One region of the Streptomyces sp. NBC_00829 genome, then DNA from elsewhere that is predicted to be linked to it. Evidence: predicted binding sites of a transcription regulator. Region 1 holds the regulator's gene; the other holds the start of a gene.

The links. The regulator HrcA, encoded in region 1, represses chaperone genes, less so after heat shock. The targets are predictions, from matches to a motif close to TTNGCACTCNGNNNNNCNGAGTGCNAA.
Positions count from the first base shown of each region.
Region 2: groL (chaperonin GroEL) is a predicted target of HrcA. The motif match lies at 6,180-6,206, and genes of this name have one in related genera.

Region 1 is NZ_CP108867.1:5,549,148-5,558,210, reverse strand. It holds gene OG293_RS24640 (S41 family peptidase) at 1-111, opposite strand, end outside; gene OG293_RS24635 (hypothetical protein) at 242-760, opposite strand; gene OG293_RS24630 (16S rRNA (uracil(1498)-N(3))-methyltransferase) at 958-1,701, opposite strand; gene OG293_RS24625 (nitronate monooxygenase) at 1,698-2,771, opposite strand; gene dnaJ (molecular chaperone DnaJ) at 2,997-4,133, opposite strand; gene hrcA (heat-inducible transcriptional repressor HrcA) at 4,134-5,159, opposite strand; gene OG293_RS24610 (MBL fold metallo-hydrolase) at 5,338-6,060, shown strand; gene OG293_RS24605 (DUF3097 domain-containing protein) at 6,071-6,904, shown strand; gene hemW (radical SAM family heme chaperone HemW) at 7,200-8,432, opposite strand; partial or broken gene OG293_RS24595 (SpoIIE family protein phosphatase) at 8,407-8,845, opposite strand; gene OG293_RS24590 (AMP-dependent synthetase/ligase) at 8,849-9,063, opposite strand, start outside.
Region 2 is NZ_CP108867.1:4,413,393-4,422,455, reverse strand. It holds gene OG293_RS19485 (PTS transporter subunit EIIC) at 1-1,014, shown strand, start outside; gene OG293_RS19480 (DUF5994 family protein) at 1,486-1,896, shown strand; gene OG293_RS19475 (hypothetical protein) at 2,099-2,314, opposite strand; gene OG293_RS19470 (Scr1 family TA system antitoxin-like transcriptional regulator) at 2,433-3,275, shown strand; gene OG293_RS19465 (DUF397 domain-containing protein) at 3,256-3,534, shown strand; gene OG293_RS19460 (DUF4232 domain-containing protein) at 3,524-4,162, opposite strand; gene groL (chaperonin GroEL) at 4,397-6,019, opposite strand; gene OG293_RS19450 (cold-shock protein) at 6,409-6,612, opposite strand; gene OG293_RS19445 (MoaD/ThiS family protein) at 7,024-7,299, opposite strand; gene thrC (threonine synthase) at 7,333-8,616, opposite strand; SAM riboswitch class I at 8,634-8,761, opposite strand; gene OG293_RS19435 (glucosyl-3-phosphoglycerate synthase) at 8,895-9,063, shown strand, end outside.

The sequences.
Region 1 (9,063 bases):
GCGCCACGCCCGGCCGCCGTCGATCGGGGCGACCCAGACGTCGTCCTCTGCGGTGAAGGCGATCAACTCGCCGTGGACATGCGGGAACCGGAGGTAGGCAGGCTGAGTCACACGGTCACCCTAGGCAGGCGACCGCTGCCGGGTCACGGCTTTGGGATCACTTGGCCGGACCACCGCGGGTCGTGTCCCGCGTGCCGGATCACTTGCCACGGCGCCGCGTGCCGCGGTGCCGCGCGCCCGGTCACTTGCCCGGAGCTGCCGTCACGGTCACCGTCACCGTGACGGTCGGGCGCGGCTGCCCGTCCGGACGGTGAGTGGACGGGGTGCTGCTCGGCGCGGCGTCGCAGTTGCCGAGCACGCTGGCCTCGAAGACGACCTTGCCGCCGACCCTGGCGACGAGTCTGCCGCGTACGCACGTCCCCGAACGCTCGTCGGTCACCTTGCCCTTGAGCGTGATCTCCTGGCCGGATTCGGTCTCGCCGCGGCAGTCGACGGTGGCCGTGCTCGGTCTGCTCGGCGTTGCGGATGCGCCGCCGCCCGCCTTGCCGTTGTCCACCTTCGCCGTGCAGCTGAGCCAGCGCACAGCGAAGCCGAGGCGCTCCAGCGTGCTCGTCCCGGTCTTGTCGGTGGTGACCGCGACGGCGGCGGAACTCAGGCCGTCGGCGATCGGATCACAGGCGGCGACGCCCGCAACCGCGGTTCCGGCAGCGCAGATTGCGACCAGGGTGCGCCCGTAGCGCGTTCCTCTCATGCCCCGCATAGAGGGCAGGGTGACAGCTGATGCCCGGCAGGAAAAGGGTGGTTGCGGACAGTCCTGGCCCCGTACGGTCGTCGACATGGCGGAGAGAAACGGCGCGATCCCGCCGCGCGCGTGAGGGCGGGGCGGGGCGGGCGAGGCAGGCAGGTGGCCGAGCGGCGGAGCCGAAGGGCGGGGCCGTACGGCGCCCGGAGCGGGCCCTAGGACCAGCGGCCCGTGCGGCCGAGCAGCAGGGCCGTCGCGGCCGTACCCGCCGTGGAGGTGCGCAGCACACTGCGTCCCAGCCGGTACGGCTTCGCGCCCGCGGCGGCGAACGCCGCCAACTCCTCCGGCGAGACGCCCCCTTCGGGCCCCACCACCAGCACGATCGACCCCTCGGCCGGCAGGTCGGCCGTGGCCAGCGGCTCGGCGCCCTCCTCGTGCAGCACGGCGGCGAAATCGGCTTCGGCCAGAAGGGACGCGACCTGCTTGGTCGTTGCCGCGTCCGCGACGTCCGGGAAGCGGAGCCGACGGGACTGCTTGCCCGCCTCACGGGCGGTGGCCCGCCACTTGGCGAGGGACTTGGCGCCCCGCTCCCCCTTCCACTGCGTGATGCAGCGTGCGGCGGCCCATGGCACGACCGCGTCCACCCCCGTCTCCGTCATGGTCTCGACGGCGAGCTCGCCACGGTCGCCCTTCGGCAGGGCCTGGACGACGGTGATCCGGGGAGTGGGCTCCGGCTCGGTGGGGAACTCGAACGGCTCGACGATCAGCCGGTCCTTGCCCTCGGTCCGCAGGACCACACCGGCGGCCCCGCGCCCCCTGCCGTCCGTGAGCACGATGTCCTCGCCGGACTGCAGCCTGCGTACGGAGACGGCGTGCCGTCCCTCGGGCCCGTCCAGGGTGACGATCGCCCCGGCACCCACGCCCTCCAGGGAGTCCACGACGAACACGGGTGCGGTCATCGGGAACCGCCCGGCGCCAGCGCTGCGCGCGCGGAGTCCGTCTCGGCGACCAGCACGTCGACCAGGTGTCCGGCGGGCAGCTCACGCGCCAGCCGGTGGCCCTGACCGGCCCACAGCGCCATGCCCTGGGCGTCGCCCGCCTTGGCCGCGGCCTTGCGCAGGCTGCTCGTCATGTGGTGCACCTGGGGATAGGCGGCGGGGGCGTACGGACCGTGCTCGCGCATGAAACGGTTGACGAGGCCGCGGGCGGGCCGCCCGGAGAAGGCCCGGGTGATTTCGGTACGGACGAAGAGGGGGTTGGTCATGGCCTGCTTGTGCAGCGCGTTCGCGCCCGACTCGGGGCAGACCAGGAACGCCGTCCCGAGCTGCGCCGCTGCCGCGCCGGCCGCGAGCGTGCCCGCGATCTGACCGCCGCGCATCAGGCCGCCCGCGGCGATGACCGGCAGCTGCACGGACTCATGGACCAGCGCGACGAGCGTCAGCAGCCCGACACCGGCGCCGTCGGCCGCGGGGTCGTCACGGTGGGTGCCCTGGTGGCCGCCTGCCTCGATGCCCTGCACACACACGGCGTCGGCGCCCGCCCACTGGGCCGCCTGCGCCTCTTCCGGCGTGGTCACGGTGACGACGGTGAACGTACCGGCCTTGGAGAACGAGTCGAGCACGTCCCGCGTCGGGCAGCCGAAGGTGAAGGAGACGACGGGCACCGGGTCGTCGAGGAGGATGGCCAGCTTGGCCTCGTAGCCGTCATCGCGCCCGGAGTCGGGATCGCCGATCGGGGTCTCGTACCAGGCGGCCTCACCGGCGAGCTGATGACGGTAGACCTCGACGGCGGCGGAGTCGGCGGTGTTGGGCTGCGGCATGAACAGATTCACGCCGAAGGGCTGGGCGGTGAGCCCCCGGATCCGTTTGACCTCCTGGTACATGCCGTCCGCGGTCTTGTACCCGGCGGCCAGGAACCCGAGCCCGCCGGCTTCGGACACGGCGGCGGCCAGCTGCGGGCAGGATGCGCCGCCTGCCATGGGGGCCTGCACGATCGGGAAACGGCAGAGATCGGCCAGTGCGGAGGACATGGAGGCATGGTGCCATGCTGGCGTCGCGCCACCGAATCGGGCGTTCCACGCCTGTGCGCGGGCCCGACCGGGGGCGGGCTTGCGGAACCCGCGCGCGTGTCCTCGATCGCCGGAGGGGCTTGATGTACCGGCCCCCACCTGGCCTCCGCCGCACCGACCAGCCCCGCCGGCGATGGAGGCGCGGGGGTCCGAGGGGCAGCGCCCCCGGGCCCCCGCCCAGACCGGTCAGCGGCCGTTGAACGCGTCCTTCAGGCGGGAGAACAGCCCCTGCTGTCCGGGCTGGAACTGACCTGTCGGCCGCTCCTCCCCGCGCAGCTTCGCCAGGTCCCGCAGCAGCCTCTCCTGCTCCGCGTCCAGCTTCGACGGGGTCATGACCTCGACATGCACGATCAGGTCGCCCCGGCCCCCGCCCCGCAGGTGCGTGATGCCGCGCCCGTGCAGCGGGATCGACTGCCCCGACTGCGTGCCCGGGCGGATGTCGACCTCTTCCATGCCGTCCAGCGTCTCCAGCGGGCACTTCGTGCCCAGGGCCGCCGCCGTCATCGGGATCGTCACCGTGCAGTGCAGATCGTCGCCGCGCCGCTGGAAGACCGCGTGCGGCAGCTCGTGGATCTCGACGTACAGATCGCCCGCGGGACCGCCCCCGGGGCCGACCTCGCCCTCGCCCGCGAGCTGGATGCGCGTGCCGTTGTCGACGCCCGCCGGGATCTTCACCGTCAGCGTGCGGCGCGAACGGATACGTCCGTCGCCCGCGCACTCGGGGCACGGCGTCGGCACCACGGTGCCGAAGCCCTGGCACTGGGGGCACGGGCGCGATGTCATGACCTGGCCCAGGAAGGACCGGGTCACCTGCGAGACCTCACCGCGGCCACGGCACATGTCACAGGTCTGCGCGGAGGTGCCGGGAGCGGCGCCCTCGCCCGAGCAGGTCGTGCACACGACGGCCGTGTCGACCTGGATGTCCTTCGTCGTGCCGAAGGCGGCCTCGTTGAGATCGATCTCCAGGCGGATCATCGCGTCCTGGCCCCGGCGCGTACGCGACCTGGGTCCCCGCTGCGACGCCGTCCCGAAGAACGCGTCCATGATGTCCGAGAAGTTCCCGAAGCCACCGGCTCCGAAGCCGCCCGCGCCACCGCCGCCGGCCTGCGACAGGGGATCCCCGCCGAGGTCGTAGACCTGCTTCTTCTGCGGATCGGAGAGCACCTCGTAGGCGGCGTTGATCTCCTTGAAGCGCTCCTGCGTCTTCGGGTCCGGATTCACATCCGGGTGGAGTTCACGCGCAAGCCGGCGGAAGGCCTTCTTGATCTCGTCCTGCGATGCGTCGCGGCGTACGCCGAGTACGGCGTAGTAGTCCGTGGCCACTTACGACTCCGCCAGGATCTGTCCGACGTAACGTGCCACTGCGCGTACCGCTCCCATCGTTCCGGGGTAGTCCATGCGGGTCGGTCCGACCACGCCGAGTTTGGCAACTGCCTCGTCGCCCGAACCGTAGCCGACGGCGACGACGGACGTGGAGTTGAGGCCCTCATGGGCGTTCTCATGACCGATCCGTACAGTCATGCCCATACCGCCCGATTCCTTGGCCTCACCGAGGAGCTTGAGGAGCACGACATGCTCCTCCAGCGCTTCGAGCACGGGCCGGATCGTCAGCGGGAAGTCGTGCCCGAAGCGGGTCAGATTGGCGGTGCCGCCGATCACCAGCCGCTCCTCGGTCTCCTCGACCAGGGTTTCGAGCAGGGTCGAGAGCACCGTGGAGACGGTGCCCCTGTCCTCCGCATCGAAGGATTCGGGAAGGTCCTGCACCAGCTGCGGCACGTCCGCGAACCGCCGCCCGACGACCCTGCTGTTGAGCCGGGCCCGCAGATCGGCGAGCGAGGTCTCGGCGAACGGCGCGGGGCAGTCGATCATGCGCTGCTCGACCCGTCCCGTGTCCGTGATCAGCACGAGCATCAGCCGGGCGGGCGCCAGGGACAGGAGCTCCACGTGCCGGACGGTGGACCGGGTCAGCGAGGGGTACTGGACGACCGCGACCTGCCGGGTCAGCTGCGCAAGGAGCCGGACCGTACGGCCGACGACGTCGTCGAGGTCGACGGCTCCGTCCAGGAAGTTCTGGATGGCACGGCGCTCGGGCGACGACAGCGGCTTGACGCCGGCCAGCTTGTCGACGAAGAGGCGGTAGCCCTTGTCCGTGGGAATGCGCCCGGCACTCGTATGAGGCTGGGCGATGAAGCCCTCCTCTTCGAGCACCGCCATGTCGTTGCGGACCGTGGCCGGGGAGACCCCGAGCTTGTGACGCTCGGTGAGCGCCTTGGAGCCGACGGGCTCCTCGGTGCCGACATAGTCCTGGACGATGGCGCGCAGCACCTCGAGTCTGCGTTCGCTGAGCATCGCGCACACCTCCAGCTGTGATTCCTCGGCGACTGCTTGGCACTCGCCGCGTACGAGTGCCAGCATTGTCCCGTGCCAGTGTACGGCCGCGGGGTGTACCTCTAGCAAGGGCGGCCGACCGGGGCGGCCGACCAGGCTACCGCGAGACGCCGCTGGTCGTTGCGGATAGCGTCGCTGTATGGACGTCCGTTGGGAAGACTTCGGCTGGGAGCGGCTGGCCGACGGGGTGGGGCGCAGGCGGTTGCCGGTCTGGGACGCGACCTCCGGTTTGATCGCCGGGGAGGACGGTGCCCTGCTGTACGACACGGGTGCGACGCTCCGCGAGGGCGCGGAGCTGCGTGCCCAGGCGCAGGCCCTGCTGGGGGGCCGCCGCGTGACGCATATCGCACTGAGCCATCCCCACTTCGACCATGTGCTGGGGACGGCGGCGTTCTCGGGCACGGAGGTGTACGGCGCGGTCGGTCTCGCCGACCTGATGAGGCGGGAGCGGGACGGGATCCGCGATTCGGCGGTGGGGCACGGGGTCGACCCGGCCGAGGCGGCGGAGGCGGTCGACGTGCTCGTGGCCCCGCACCACCCGGTCTGCGGCGAGTGGACACTCGACCTGGGCGGCCGGCAGGTGCTGCTGGCGAACGTGGGCCCCGGGCACTCGGGTCACGATCTGGCGGTCCTGGTGCCGGGCGGCCCGGAGGTGGTGTTCTGCGGAGACCTGGTGGAGGAGTCCGGCGAGCCCCAGGCGGGCCCGGACGCGATCCCGTCGCGCTGGCCTGCCGCGCTGGACCGGCTGCTGTCGCTCGGCGGTGAGGACGCGGTGTACGTACCGGGCCACGGCGCGGTCGTCGACGCGGCGTTCGTACGCGCCCAACGCGACGTGCTGGCGGCGCGGTTCGGGGTGTCGTAGCGTCTGGCGAATGCGCAGCTACAGCCCGGATCTGACCCCACCCTGGAAGAAGTCGCAGCCCGCACCCGAGGTGCCGGCCGAGCCCGATCTGGTCGTGGAGGAGGTCGGCACCGGGTTCTGCGGTGCGGTGATCCGATGCGAGAAGACGGCGCAGGGCCCGACGGTGACGCTGGAGGACCGCTTCGGCAAGCACCGGGTGTTCCCGATGGTCCCGCGGGGCTTCCTGCTGGAGGGCCGCGTCGTCACGCTCGTACGCCCCTCGGCGGCGGGTCCGGTGCGCCCGGCCCGTACGGCTTCGGGCTCCGTCGCCGTTCCGGGCGCGCGGGCCCGGGTGGCGCGGGCGGGACGCATCTACGTCGAGGGCCGGCACGACGCTGAGCTGGTGGAGCGGGTGTGGGGCGACGACCTGCGGATCGAGGGCGTGGTCGTGGAGTACCTGGAGGGCATCGACGACCTGCCCGCGATCGTTCGCGACTTCTCGCCGGGCCCGGACGCGCGCCTGGGCGTGCTGGTGGACCATCTGGTGCCGGGTTCGAAGGAGTCCCGGATCGCCGCGGAGGTCTCCTCCGCTCACGCGCTGGTGGTGGGCCACCCGTACATCGACGTCTGGGAGGCGGTGAAGCCGTCCTCGGTCGGCATCACCGCGTGGCCTTCGGTTCCTCGGGGGCAGGACTGGAAGACCGGGGTGTGCGCGGCGCTGGGCTGGCCGCGGAACACGGGGGCCGCGTGGCAGCGGATTCTGGCCGCGGTCCGCTCGTACAAGGACGTGGAGCCGGCACTGCTGGGCAGGGTGGAGGAGCTGATCGACTTCGTGACGGCGCCGCCGGGTACCGACCGCGACTGAGGCGCGGTCCCGGGCACGGCCCCCACGGGACTCGGGAGCCGTGCGACACCGCGAGGCACGGGAGCCGGGCGACCACGGCGAGGCACCGAGGCAGCGGGCGAGCACCGCGAGGCACCGAGGCCGGGCGACCACCGCGAGGCACCGGGGCAGCGGGCGAGCACCGCGAGGCACCGAGGCCGGGCGACGACCGCGAGGCACCGAGGCAGCGGGCGAGCACCGCGAGGCACCGGGGCCGGGCGACCACCCGAGACGCAGCCCCCCGGGTCTTGCGGGGCAGGGCTGCTGGGCCCGACCGTCAGTCCACCAGGTCCCGCACCACCGCGTCCGCCAGCAGGCGCCCCCACAGCGTCAGCACGGCCCGCCCCTGTTCGTACGCCCCCGGCTCCAGCAGGCCGTCCTCGAGCGCCCGCCCCGCCGCCGCAAGGCCGGCCGTGCGCAGGAGCGACAGTTCGCAGCCCTCCCGCAGCCGCAGTTCGAGCAGGATCCTCTCCACGCGGCGGTCCTCCGCCGGGAGCACCTCACGGCCCGCACCCGGCGACCGGTTCTCCGCGAGTGCCGCGGCGTACGCGCCGGGGTGCTTCACGTTCCACCACCGCACCCCGCCCACATGGCTGTGCGCGCCCGGGCCCGCTCCCCACCAGTCGGCTCCGCGCCAGTACAGCTCGTTGTGCAGGCACCGGCCGGCCGGTGAAGTGGCCCAGTTCGAAACCTCGTACCAGTCGAAGCCCGCCTCGGCGAGCAGGGAGTCGGCGATCAGATAGCGGTCGGCGTGGACGTCGTCGTCGGTCATCGGCACCTCGCCGCGGCGGATCCGGCGTGCCAGCCCGGTGCCCTCCTCCACGATCAGGGCGTATGCCGAGATGTGGTCGGGCCCCGCGCCCACCGCCGCCCGAAGGGACGCGCGCCAGTCGTCGTCGCTCTCCCCCGGCGTGCCGTAGATCAGGTCCAGATTCACATGGTCGAAGCCCGCCGCCCGTGCCTCCGCGACGCACGCCTCGGGCCGCCCCGGCGTGTGCGTGCGGTCCAGCACCTTCAGCACATGCTGCCGGGCACTCTGCATCCCGAAGGACACCCGGTTGAAGCCGCCCTCGCGCAGTTCGGCCAGGTACGCCGGATCGACCGACTCCGGATTCGCCTCGGTGGTGATCTCCGCGTCGTCGGCGAGCCCGAACTCCTCCCGTACCGCGGCCAGCATCCGCACCAGGTCGGAGGCCGCGAGCAGCGTCGGCGTACCACCCCCGACGAAGACCGTGCGGACCTGCCGCGGGTCGTCGCCCAGCACCTTGCGGGCGAGGCGGATCTCCTCGGCGACCGTGTCGGCGTAGTTGTCGCGGGAGGCGAGGACCCCGCCCGAGCCGCGCAGCTCGGTCGCGGTGTAGGTGTTGAAGTCGCAGTAGCCGCAGCGCGTCGCGCAGTACGGCACGTGCAGGTAGAAGGCGAGCGGCCGGTCGCCGGCCCCTTCGAGGGCGGATGCGGGCAGCGCCCCGTCCTCGGGCATGGGCTCACCATCGGGCAGTACGGAAGGCATGCCCCCCATTGTCCGTCACTCGGAAGGGCTGCTTCGCCTGCCGCACGAGCAGTGCGAGATCGTCCTCGGGCGGAGTCCGGGAGAATGCGTGCACCGCCTGCTTGATCCGCTCGGCGATCCCCTGCGCGTGAGGCCCGCGCATCCGGCGAGGACCCGGGCGAGCCCGTCCCGTCGTCGAACATCCGCGAGCCCGAGCGCCGCTCCGTCACCCCGTCCGTGTCGCGGAGCAACATGTCGCCGTGCTCCGGATCGAAGGTCTGGCTCTGGTACGCCACCTCGTCGACGACCCCGAGCAGCACGACCTGCGCAGCGTCCGGGTCCAGTAGCGGGGCGCGGCTCTGCGCAAGAGCTCGGGAGAAGGCGGGCGGGGAGCGGGCCCGCCACAGGCGCGCCGCACCCGCACCCGCATCAATCCCTTACGCCTCCCGCGACCCCGCGTACATGTCCTCGATCAGCGCCTTGTACTCCCGTTCCACAACCGGCCTCTTCAGCTTCAGGCTCGGCGTCAGCTCGCCGTGCTCAATGTCCAGGTCCCGCGGAAGCAGCCGGAACTTCTTGATCGTCTGCCACCGCTGGAGCCCCTCGTTGAGCCGCTTCACATAGCCCTCGATGAGCTGCTCGGCCTCCGGCG
Region 2 (9,063 bases), 1.1 Mb from region 1:
GCCCCCGCCCTCGTCCCGGCGCTGGCCGCCGTCGCGTCCGGCTTCATGTCGCTGATCGCCGTCTTCGTCGGCCACAACACAGCGAAGGAGTTCGGCGGCACCCCGGTCCTCGGCGGCGCGGTCGCCGCGATCATCGTGTACGCCGGGGTGGCGAAGGTGACCGCCTTCGGCGTGACGCTCGCCCCGGGCCAGGGCGGAGTCCTCGGCGCGCTGGGTGCGGCGGCACTGGCGGTGTACGTCGAGAAGTGGTGCCGCCGCTGGGTGCCCGAGTCGCTCGACGTGCTGGTCACCCCGACCCTGACCGTGCTCATCTCCGGCCTGGTCACCCTCTTCGGCCTGATGTACGTCGCCGGTGAGGTCTCCACCGCGATCGGCACCTTCGCGGACCGGCTGCTGACCCACGGCGGCGCGGGCGCGGGCTTCGTGCTCGGCGGGCTCTTCCTCCCGCTGGTGATGCTGGGCCTGCACCAGGCGCTGATCCCGATCCACACCACGCTGATCGAGCAGCAGGGCTACACGGTCCTGCTCCCGATCCTCGCGATGGCGGGCGCGGGCCAGGTCGGCGCGGCGACGGCGGTCTACGTCCGCCTCCGCCACAACACCGCGATCCGCTCCACCATCAGGTCCGCGCTCCCGGCGGGCCTCCTGGGCGTCGGCGAGCCCCTGATCTACGGCGTCTCCCTGCCGCTCGGCCGCCCGTTCGTCACGGCCTGCGTCGGCGGCGCGTTCGGCGGCGGCTTCATCGGCCTGTTCAGCATGCTGGGCGACAAGGTGGGTTCGACGGCGATCGGCCCCTCGGGCTGGGCCCTCTTCCCGCTCCTCCAGGGCAACAGGGGCCTTGGCGAGGCGATCGCGGTCTACGGGTGCGGGCTGGTGGTGGGCTATGCGGTGGGCTTCCTCGCCACCTACGTCTTCGGCTTCAGCAGGCAGATGCTGACGGAGTTCAACGCGGAAGCAGCGCCCGGCGCGTCGGCCGCCCCCGCCTCCGCGGACGAACCGGCCCCCGCCCGCTGACCAACTCCGGGCCGCTCGCCGCCGCGGGACCGGAGGCCAGGGGCGTAGGGTGGGGATATCGGGAGCATGTCGTACGTCAGCTTTCACGCGGGCGCCGTTCTCGGTGAGCGACTATGTCGGCCACCGCCCAGGCGGTGACCGGAGACAGGTTCGCGCCATGTCCGCGACGACCGAACACCCTGTGCTCATGCCCAGGATCATCACCGACGCTCCCGCTCCTCCCGATGACACGCTGCCCGAGCCGGGCCTCGCCGAGGTTCGCATCGTCGCGGCCTCTCCCGATGTCGCACGCAAGGTGGCACAGGCTCTGCGCGCCGTGTTCGCGAGTACGGAGCAGCGCAGTTACCCCGCCGGCGACACATCGACCGGAACCCGGCTCCACCTCACCGTGGACACCACACACACCCCACGGCCGCCCGGCAACCACGCTCCACCACCGTCCGTGCACGCCGTGAGAGGAGCGCGGAGAATATGGTGAACGCCGAACGGACGATGCCCCCGGCCCCGCCCACGATCCCGTACCCCGGCCCTCCCGCCCGGCTGACCCTGCTGCCCACCGGACCCCACCGGCTCGACGGCACATGGTGGCCCCGCAGCCACGACCTCGGCCGTGAACTGCCCGCGCTCCTCGCGGCACTGGAGGAACGCTGGCCCGGCATCACCCGGGTCACCGTCAGCAGGTCGATGTGGAGGGCACGGCCCGAGAGCCTGCTCGTCGGTGGGCGCGTCGTCCACATCAACCGCTCCGCGGCGCTCCCGCGCCCTCACACGATCTGTCTGCTCTCCTACGGAGTCGGCCGATGCGACCTGCTGGTCGTCTCCCCGGGTTCCGTTCCCGAGCCCCCGGCCCGCTCCCCGGCACCACCGGTGGCGGTGAGCTGACCGGTCTCCTGACGGCTCACCGTGTTGAGCCGGCGCACCCGCTCCCGCAGCACGTCACCCGGCGGCGCCGGGCTCAGGGCCTCGGGCGGGCAGTCCCACTCCCGCCCGCCGCCGGGCGGCCTCAGCTGTACGTACACGCCCTCGTGGCCCATGACCTCGCCGACCCGCCCGTCGCGGGCGTCGACCACGAAGTCCCCCGCCTTCACCGCCGTACCGCGTGCAGGACGGCGGCGAGCCGCAGTGCCGTGTCCAGATTGCAGCGGCCCAGCTCCAGGAGCGGATACGTCGACTCGCTCGCCAGGGACACCACATCCACCCCCAGCGACGGCAGGCTCACGCCCACCTCGTCCAGTTCGCCCCGCAGTTGGGCCACGACCTCTTCGGCGGCTCGCAGCCGCTCCGCCGATCGCACCACCATGACCAGGCACCTCCACCACGCTGAGTGTTCGCATTACGTACACAGAGTGGCCGGTGGCTGGTTAGCCTGGCCAGATACGGCAGCCCAACAACCCCACGTGTGAGACGAGGAGTTGCCCATGCCCGGCCCGAAGGACCTCGACCCGTCGTCCTCCCCCCGCGCCCTGCTCGGCGCGGAACTGCGCCACGCCCGCGAGAAGGCGGGTCTCACCCAGGAGGAACTGGGCCGCCCGCTGTTCGTGAGCGGCTCGTTCATCGGCCAGCTGGAGTCGGGGACGCGGAGGATGCAGCCGGAGTACGCGGGGCAGATAGACGAGATCCTGGGGACGGACGGGTTCTTCCAGCGGAACTGCCGGGTGTCCTGCAAGTCGCGCTATCCGGACCATTTCGCCGAGGCGGCGGAGGCGGAAGCGATCGCGACGACCATCAAGGAGTACGCGCCGCTGCTGATTCCGGGCCTGTTGCAGACGGAGGCGTACGCGCGAGCGGTGTTCCGGGCGTATCAGCCGACGGCGACGGAGGACGTGATCGACGAACTGGTCGAGGCGAGGCTCGACCGCGCGCACCTTCTCGACGATCCAACGAAGCCGCTGTTGTGGGCGGTTCTGGATGAGGCGGTGTTACGCAGGAGGGTCGGCGGGGCGCCGGTGATGGCGACGGCGCTGCGGCATGTGGCGGGGCTGGCGCGGCAGCGCCGGATCATCGTGCAGGTGATGCCCTTCGAGGCGGGCGCGCACGCCTCGCTGAACGGCTCTCTCAAGTTGATGTCCTTCACCGACGCACCCCCTCTGGCGTATCTCCAGGGCCTGGGCTCAGGTCAGTTGCAGGACGATCCCGCGACCGTCACCAGTCACGAACTGACCTACGATCTGATCAGGGCCTGCGCACTGTCGCCGGAAACGTCCTTGGCCCTGATCTCGTCAGTGGCGGAGGATTACGCACATGAGGATCAGCAGCCATGAGTACGACCTGACGACAGCCGTCTGGCACAAGTCCAGCTACAGCGGCGGCAGCGGAGCCGACTGCCTGGAGATGGCCACCTGGCGCAAGTCCACCCACAGCGGAGGCGACGGCGGCGACTGCCTCGAAGTCGCCGACGGCCACCCCCACCTCGTCCCCGTCCGCGACTCCAAGAACCCCGGCGGCCCGAACCTCGTGTTCGGGACCGCCGCGTGGTCGTCCTTCGTCGCGGACCTCAAGAGCACACCGCCTACAGGCTGAGCGCGTCCTCCGCGTTGCTCAGCCACGCCGTCACGGAGTTGGTGGGCGACACGTACAGGCCGGGAGTCGACGCCTTCAGCGGCTTCTGCTCCAGGTCGGACTCCGTGTTCATGGTCATCTTGATGTACGAGACGGTCTTGCCCTTGCCGTCGTTCTTGCCGCCCATCAGACCGGCGTAGGCCGACTGCCCCGGCTTGAGCGTGAGGGGGGTCCCGGGGTCCGTCTCTTTGCGCTCGTTCGCCGCGCCGTCGAGGTCGCCGAAGGTCACGATGGGGAAGTCCAGGGCCTTGCAGGGCTTCTTGCTCTTGTTCGTGATCTTCAGCAGGTAGCTGCTCGTCGTGACGTCGGCGAGGCTCGCGGTGAAGGTCACGTCGTATGTGCTGCACGGGAAGAGGGAGTACTCGGGGTCGGCCGACGGTTCGGCCGAGGGGGCGCTCGACGGCTTTGCGCTCGGGGAGGCCACGGGGATCGCGGGCTTCGGCGGCTTCACGGCCTTGGACGGGCTCGCGATCGGCTTCGCGGCTCCTCCGCCCGCCGGGTCGCCGGAGCCCCCGGTGGGCTCACAGGCTGTCAGGGCCAGTGCGGACACGGCGGCGAGGACGACGGCGGATCTGCGAACGGTACTCATCTGATGTTCCCCCCGGGTGAGCAGCGCGGGTGCGCCGGACAGAACATCAGCGTGGCGGAAAAGCTTCACAGCTTTGTGACGGAATATCGCCGAATCCACCACGGTCACCGCGAGCCGGGCAACAGCTCCGTTCCCGCCGTCGGCCGGCCTCCGGGAGCCGGAACGCCGAAGGGCGGCACCCCCTGGGAGTGGGGTGCCGCCCTTCGTCAGGACGGTTGATCAACCAGAGGCCGATCAGAAGTCCATGTCACCGCCCGGCATGCCGCCCGGAGCGGCGGCGGACGCCTTCTCCGGCTTGTCGGCGATGACGGCCTCGGTGGTCAGGAACAGCGCCGCGATGGAGGCCGCGTTCTGCAGAGCAGAGCGGGTCACCTTCGCGGGGTCGATGATGCCTTCGGCGATCATGTCGACGTACTCGCCGGTCGCGGCGTTCAGACCGTGGCCGACAGCCAGGTTGCGCACCTTCTCGACGACGACTCCACCCTCAAGACCACCGTTGACGGCGATCTGCTTGAGCGGGGCCTCCAGCGCGAGCTTGACGATCGCGGCACCGGTGGCCTCGTCGCCCTGGAGCTCGAGCTTCTCGAAGACCGAGGCGGCCTGGAGCAGGGCCACGCCACCACCGGCGACGATGCCCTCCTCGACGGCCGCCTTCGCGTTGCGAACGGCGTCCTCGATGCGGTGCTTGCGCTCCTTGAGCTCGACCTCGGTCGCGGCACCGGCCTTGATGACGGCCACGCCGCCGGCCAGCTTCGCGAGGCGCTCCTGGAGCTTCTCACGGTCGTAGTCCGAGTCGCTGTTCTCGATCTCGGCACGGATCTGGTTCACACGACCGGCAACCTGGTCGCTCTCACCGGAGCCGTCGACGATCGTGGTCTCGTCCTTGGTGATGACGACCTTGCGGGCGCGGCCCAGCAGGTCCAGGCCGGCGTTCTCAAGCTTGAGACCGACCTCCTCGGAGATGACCGTGCCGCCCGTGAGGATGGCGATGTCGTTCAGCATCGCCTTGCGGCGGTCGCCGAAGCCCGGGGCCTTGACGGCAACGGACTTGAAGGTGCCACGGATCTTGTTGACGACGAGCGTGGACAGGGCCTCGCCCTCGACGTCCTCGGCGATGATCAGCAGCGGCTTGCCCGACTGCATGACCTTCTCCAGCAGCGGCAGGAGGTCCTTCACGCTGCTGATCTTGGAGTTGACGATCAGGATGTACGGGTCGTCGAGCGACGCCTCCATACGCTCCATGTCGGTGGCGAAGTACGCCGAGATGTAGCCCTTGTCGAAGCGCATACCCTCGGTGAGCTCCAGCTCCAGACCGAAGGTCTGGGACTCCTCGACGGTGATGACGCCTTCCTTGCCGACCTTGTCCATCGCCTCGGCGATGAGCTCGCCGATCTGGGTGTCGGCGGCGGAGATGGAGGCCGTCGAAGCGATCTGCTCCTTGGTCTCCACGTCCTTGGCCTGCTCCAGCAGGGCGCCGGAGACGGCCTCGACGGCCTTCTCGATGCCGCGCTTGAGGGCCATCGGGTTGGCGCCGGCCGCCACGTTGCGCAGGCCCTCGCGGACGAGCGCCTGGGCGAGGACGGTCGCGGTGGTCGTACCGTCACCGGCGACGTCGTCCGTCTTCTTGGCGACTTCCTTGACCAGCTCGGCGCCGATCTTCTCGTACGGGTCCTCGAGCTCGATCTCCTTGGCGATGGATACACCATCGTTGGTGATCGTGGGGGCGCCCCACTTCTTCTCGAGGACGACGTTCCGGCCCTTGGGGCCAAGGGTGACCTTGACGGCGTCGGCGAGCTGGTTCATCCCGCGCTCGAGACCGCGCCGTGCCTCCTCGTCGAACGCGATGATCTTGGCCATGTGAAGTGGTCCTCCCGGACTGGGGTGGATTCTCCGGACCGCGCTGGCGCCCGCGACGGACGGCCTGCACGCCTTGTGATTCCTTGCACCACACGGCCTGCGGACCTCACCGACCCGGTCCTCGTTGTCACTCTCACTGTCAGAGTGCTAACGCCAATGATTAGCACTCGACCTAGGAGAGTGCAAGCGCCTCCCGCGGATCGCGGAAGCGCGCGGGGGCGCCCGGCGGGGGCGCGGACGAGTACGGGAGCGCCGGACAGGGGCCGCAGCCGGAGTACGGGAGCGCCGGACAGGGCGGCGGACGCACGAAGGGTCCGCATCCCCCTAGGATGCGGACCCTTCGGCTTGAGTGTGTCGCGTGAGTGCGTCGGTGGCCGATCGCGCCGAGATCAGACGGCGAGCTTGACCATGTCCGCCTGCGGCCCCTTCTGGCCCTGCGAGATCTCGAATTCGACCCGCTGACCCTCCTCAAGGGTGCGGTACCCGTCCATCTGGATCGCGCTGTAGTGGACGAAAACATCCGCACCACCGTCGACCGCGATGAAGCCGTACCCCTTCTCCGCGTTGAACCACTTGACGGTGCCCTGAGCCATGCCTAACTCCCCTATTACTGGCCCTTGCACAGGACCGCACTTCGCGGACCCGGGTCAGACCTCACCCTCCCGACAGGAGGAGAGTGTGCGCCGGAACGCGTCGACCGCGGCTGAATGTATCTGCCCAACTGCCCTCTGCAACAGGTCAATCGGACGAGAATTCCGGGCACGCGCAAACGGAGAATTAACCCGAATTCAAAATATTCCGGGGCAAGTCGGGCCCGACAAACGGCACTTAAGAGGCGATTCGATCGAACACATTGGCTGCTTCTTGATGGCGCGGGGCGCATTCTCATATGCGCTCGGCACAAGCAGCGGAGGGGGCTTCCCCAACTGTACCGCGCTCAACCATACAGAATTGCCCCCTCCGCTTCTCTTGCGGAGGGGGCAATTCTGATAACACCGCGTAGCTCAGCCGCCCGCGACGGCGGGGATGATCGACACGCCTGCGCCGTCCGGGGTCGCCGTCGCCAGCCCCTGCTCGAATCGGACGTCGTCGTCATTGACGTACACGTTCACGAAGCGGCGCAGCTTGCCCTGGTCGTCCAGGACGCGCGCGGCGATGCCGGTGTGGTTCTTCTCCAGGTCGGCGATCACCTCGGAGAGCGTCGCGCCCTCCGCCGGGACCTGGGCCTGCCCGCCCGTGTACGTGCGGAGGATGGTGGGGATGCGGACGTTGACGCTCATGGTGCGTGCCTTCCTTGAGTCTCGGATCTCGGGTCAGCCTGCCAGGCCGGCGTCGCGGAACGCGTCCAGGCTCGGGCGGATCGTCGCGCTCGGGCCGGTCGTCGGCGCCACCGCGTCGAGCGTCTTGAGGCCGTCACCCGTGTTGAGGACGACGGTGGTGAGCGCCGGGTCGAGCACACCCTCTTCGATCAGCTTCTTCGTCACGCCGACGGTCACACCGCCCGCGGTCTCGGCGAAGATGCCCTCCGTACGGGCGAGCAGCTTGATCGCGTCCACGATCTGCTCGTCGTTGACGTCCTCGACCGCACCGCCGGTGCGGCGGGCGATGTCGAGCACATACGGACCGTCGGCCGGGTTGCCGATCGCCAGCGACTTGGCGATGGTGTCCGGCTTCTGCGGGCGCACCACGTCGTGCCCGGCCTTGAAGGCCGCCGACACCGGGGAGCAGCCCTCGGCCTGGGCGCCGAAGATCTTGTACGGCTTGTCCTCGACCAGGCCGAGCCTGATCAGCTCCTGCAGACCCTTGTCGATCTTCGTGAGCTGCGAGCCCGAGGCGATTGGGATGACGATCTGGTCGGGCAGCCGCCAGCCGAGCTGCTCGCAGATCTCGTACGCCAGCGTCTTGGAGCCCTCGCCGTAGTACGGGCGGAGGTTGACGTTGACGAAGCCCCAGCCCTCGCCGAGCGGGTCGCCGATGAGCTCGGAGCAGAAGCGGTTGACGTCGTCGTAGTTGCCCTCGATGCCGACGAGCTCGCCCCCGTACACCGCGGCCATGACGACCTTGCCCTGCTCCAGGTCGTGCGGGATGAACACACAGGAGCGGAAGCCGGCCCGCGCGGCGGCGGCGCCGACCGCGCCCGCGAGATTGCCGGTGGACGAGCAGGACAGGGTGGTGAAGCCGAAGGCGCGCGCGGCCTCGACGGCGATGGCGACGACGCGGTCCTTGAAGGAGTGCGTCGGGTTGCCGGAGTCGTCCTTGATGTACAGGCCGCCGGTGACGCCGAGCTCACGGGCGAGGTTGTCGGCCTGCACGAGCTTGGTGAAGCCGGGGTTGATGTTCGGCTTCTCGGCCACGTCGGCGGGGACGGGCAGCAGCGGGGCGTACCGCCAGATGTTGTTCGGACCCGCTTCGATCCGCTTCTTCAGCGCCTCGGGGTCGCCGCTCGGCAGGTCGTACGCGACTTCGAGCGGCCCGAAACACAAGGCGCAGGCGAAGATCGGGCCGAGGTCGAAACGCTCTCCGCACTCGCGGCACGAGAGCGCCGCGGCGGGACCGAGGTTCACGGGAGTGGTGCTTGCGACAGTCTGCACAGCCATGGTGGCGAGGCCCTTTCTCCTCATCTTCCCCGTGACGCATTTCGCCACGAGACGGAATTGGCACCTTCCCCACCGTGACCTCGCGGTCGGCGGGAGGGTTGCCGGGGCTTCAACGGGCCGTTCCCTCTGCCCCTCTGGATGAGCGGTATTCGATTGTCGGCGTGATGACCCCGGCATGCGACGGTCATCCGCGTTGTTCAAGACTGTAACCGAAGGCGGGAACGGTTGAGATAGTCGTCCGAACCGCGAGATGGATCACGAGCCAGGGAGTAATGAGCGTGCTGGAAGAGGTGGAGCGCTGGCTGACCAGGCGTTCCTGGTCGGCAGCCGACCGCTCGCTCGGCCGGCTGGTGGCCGCGAAGCGCGGTACGACCGTCAGTGTCGTCCTGCCCGCGCTCGACGAGGAGTCGACCGTCGGCGACATCGTCACCGTGATCCGGCGCGAGC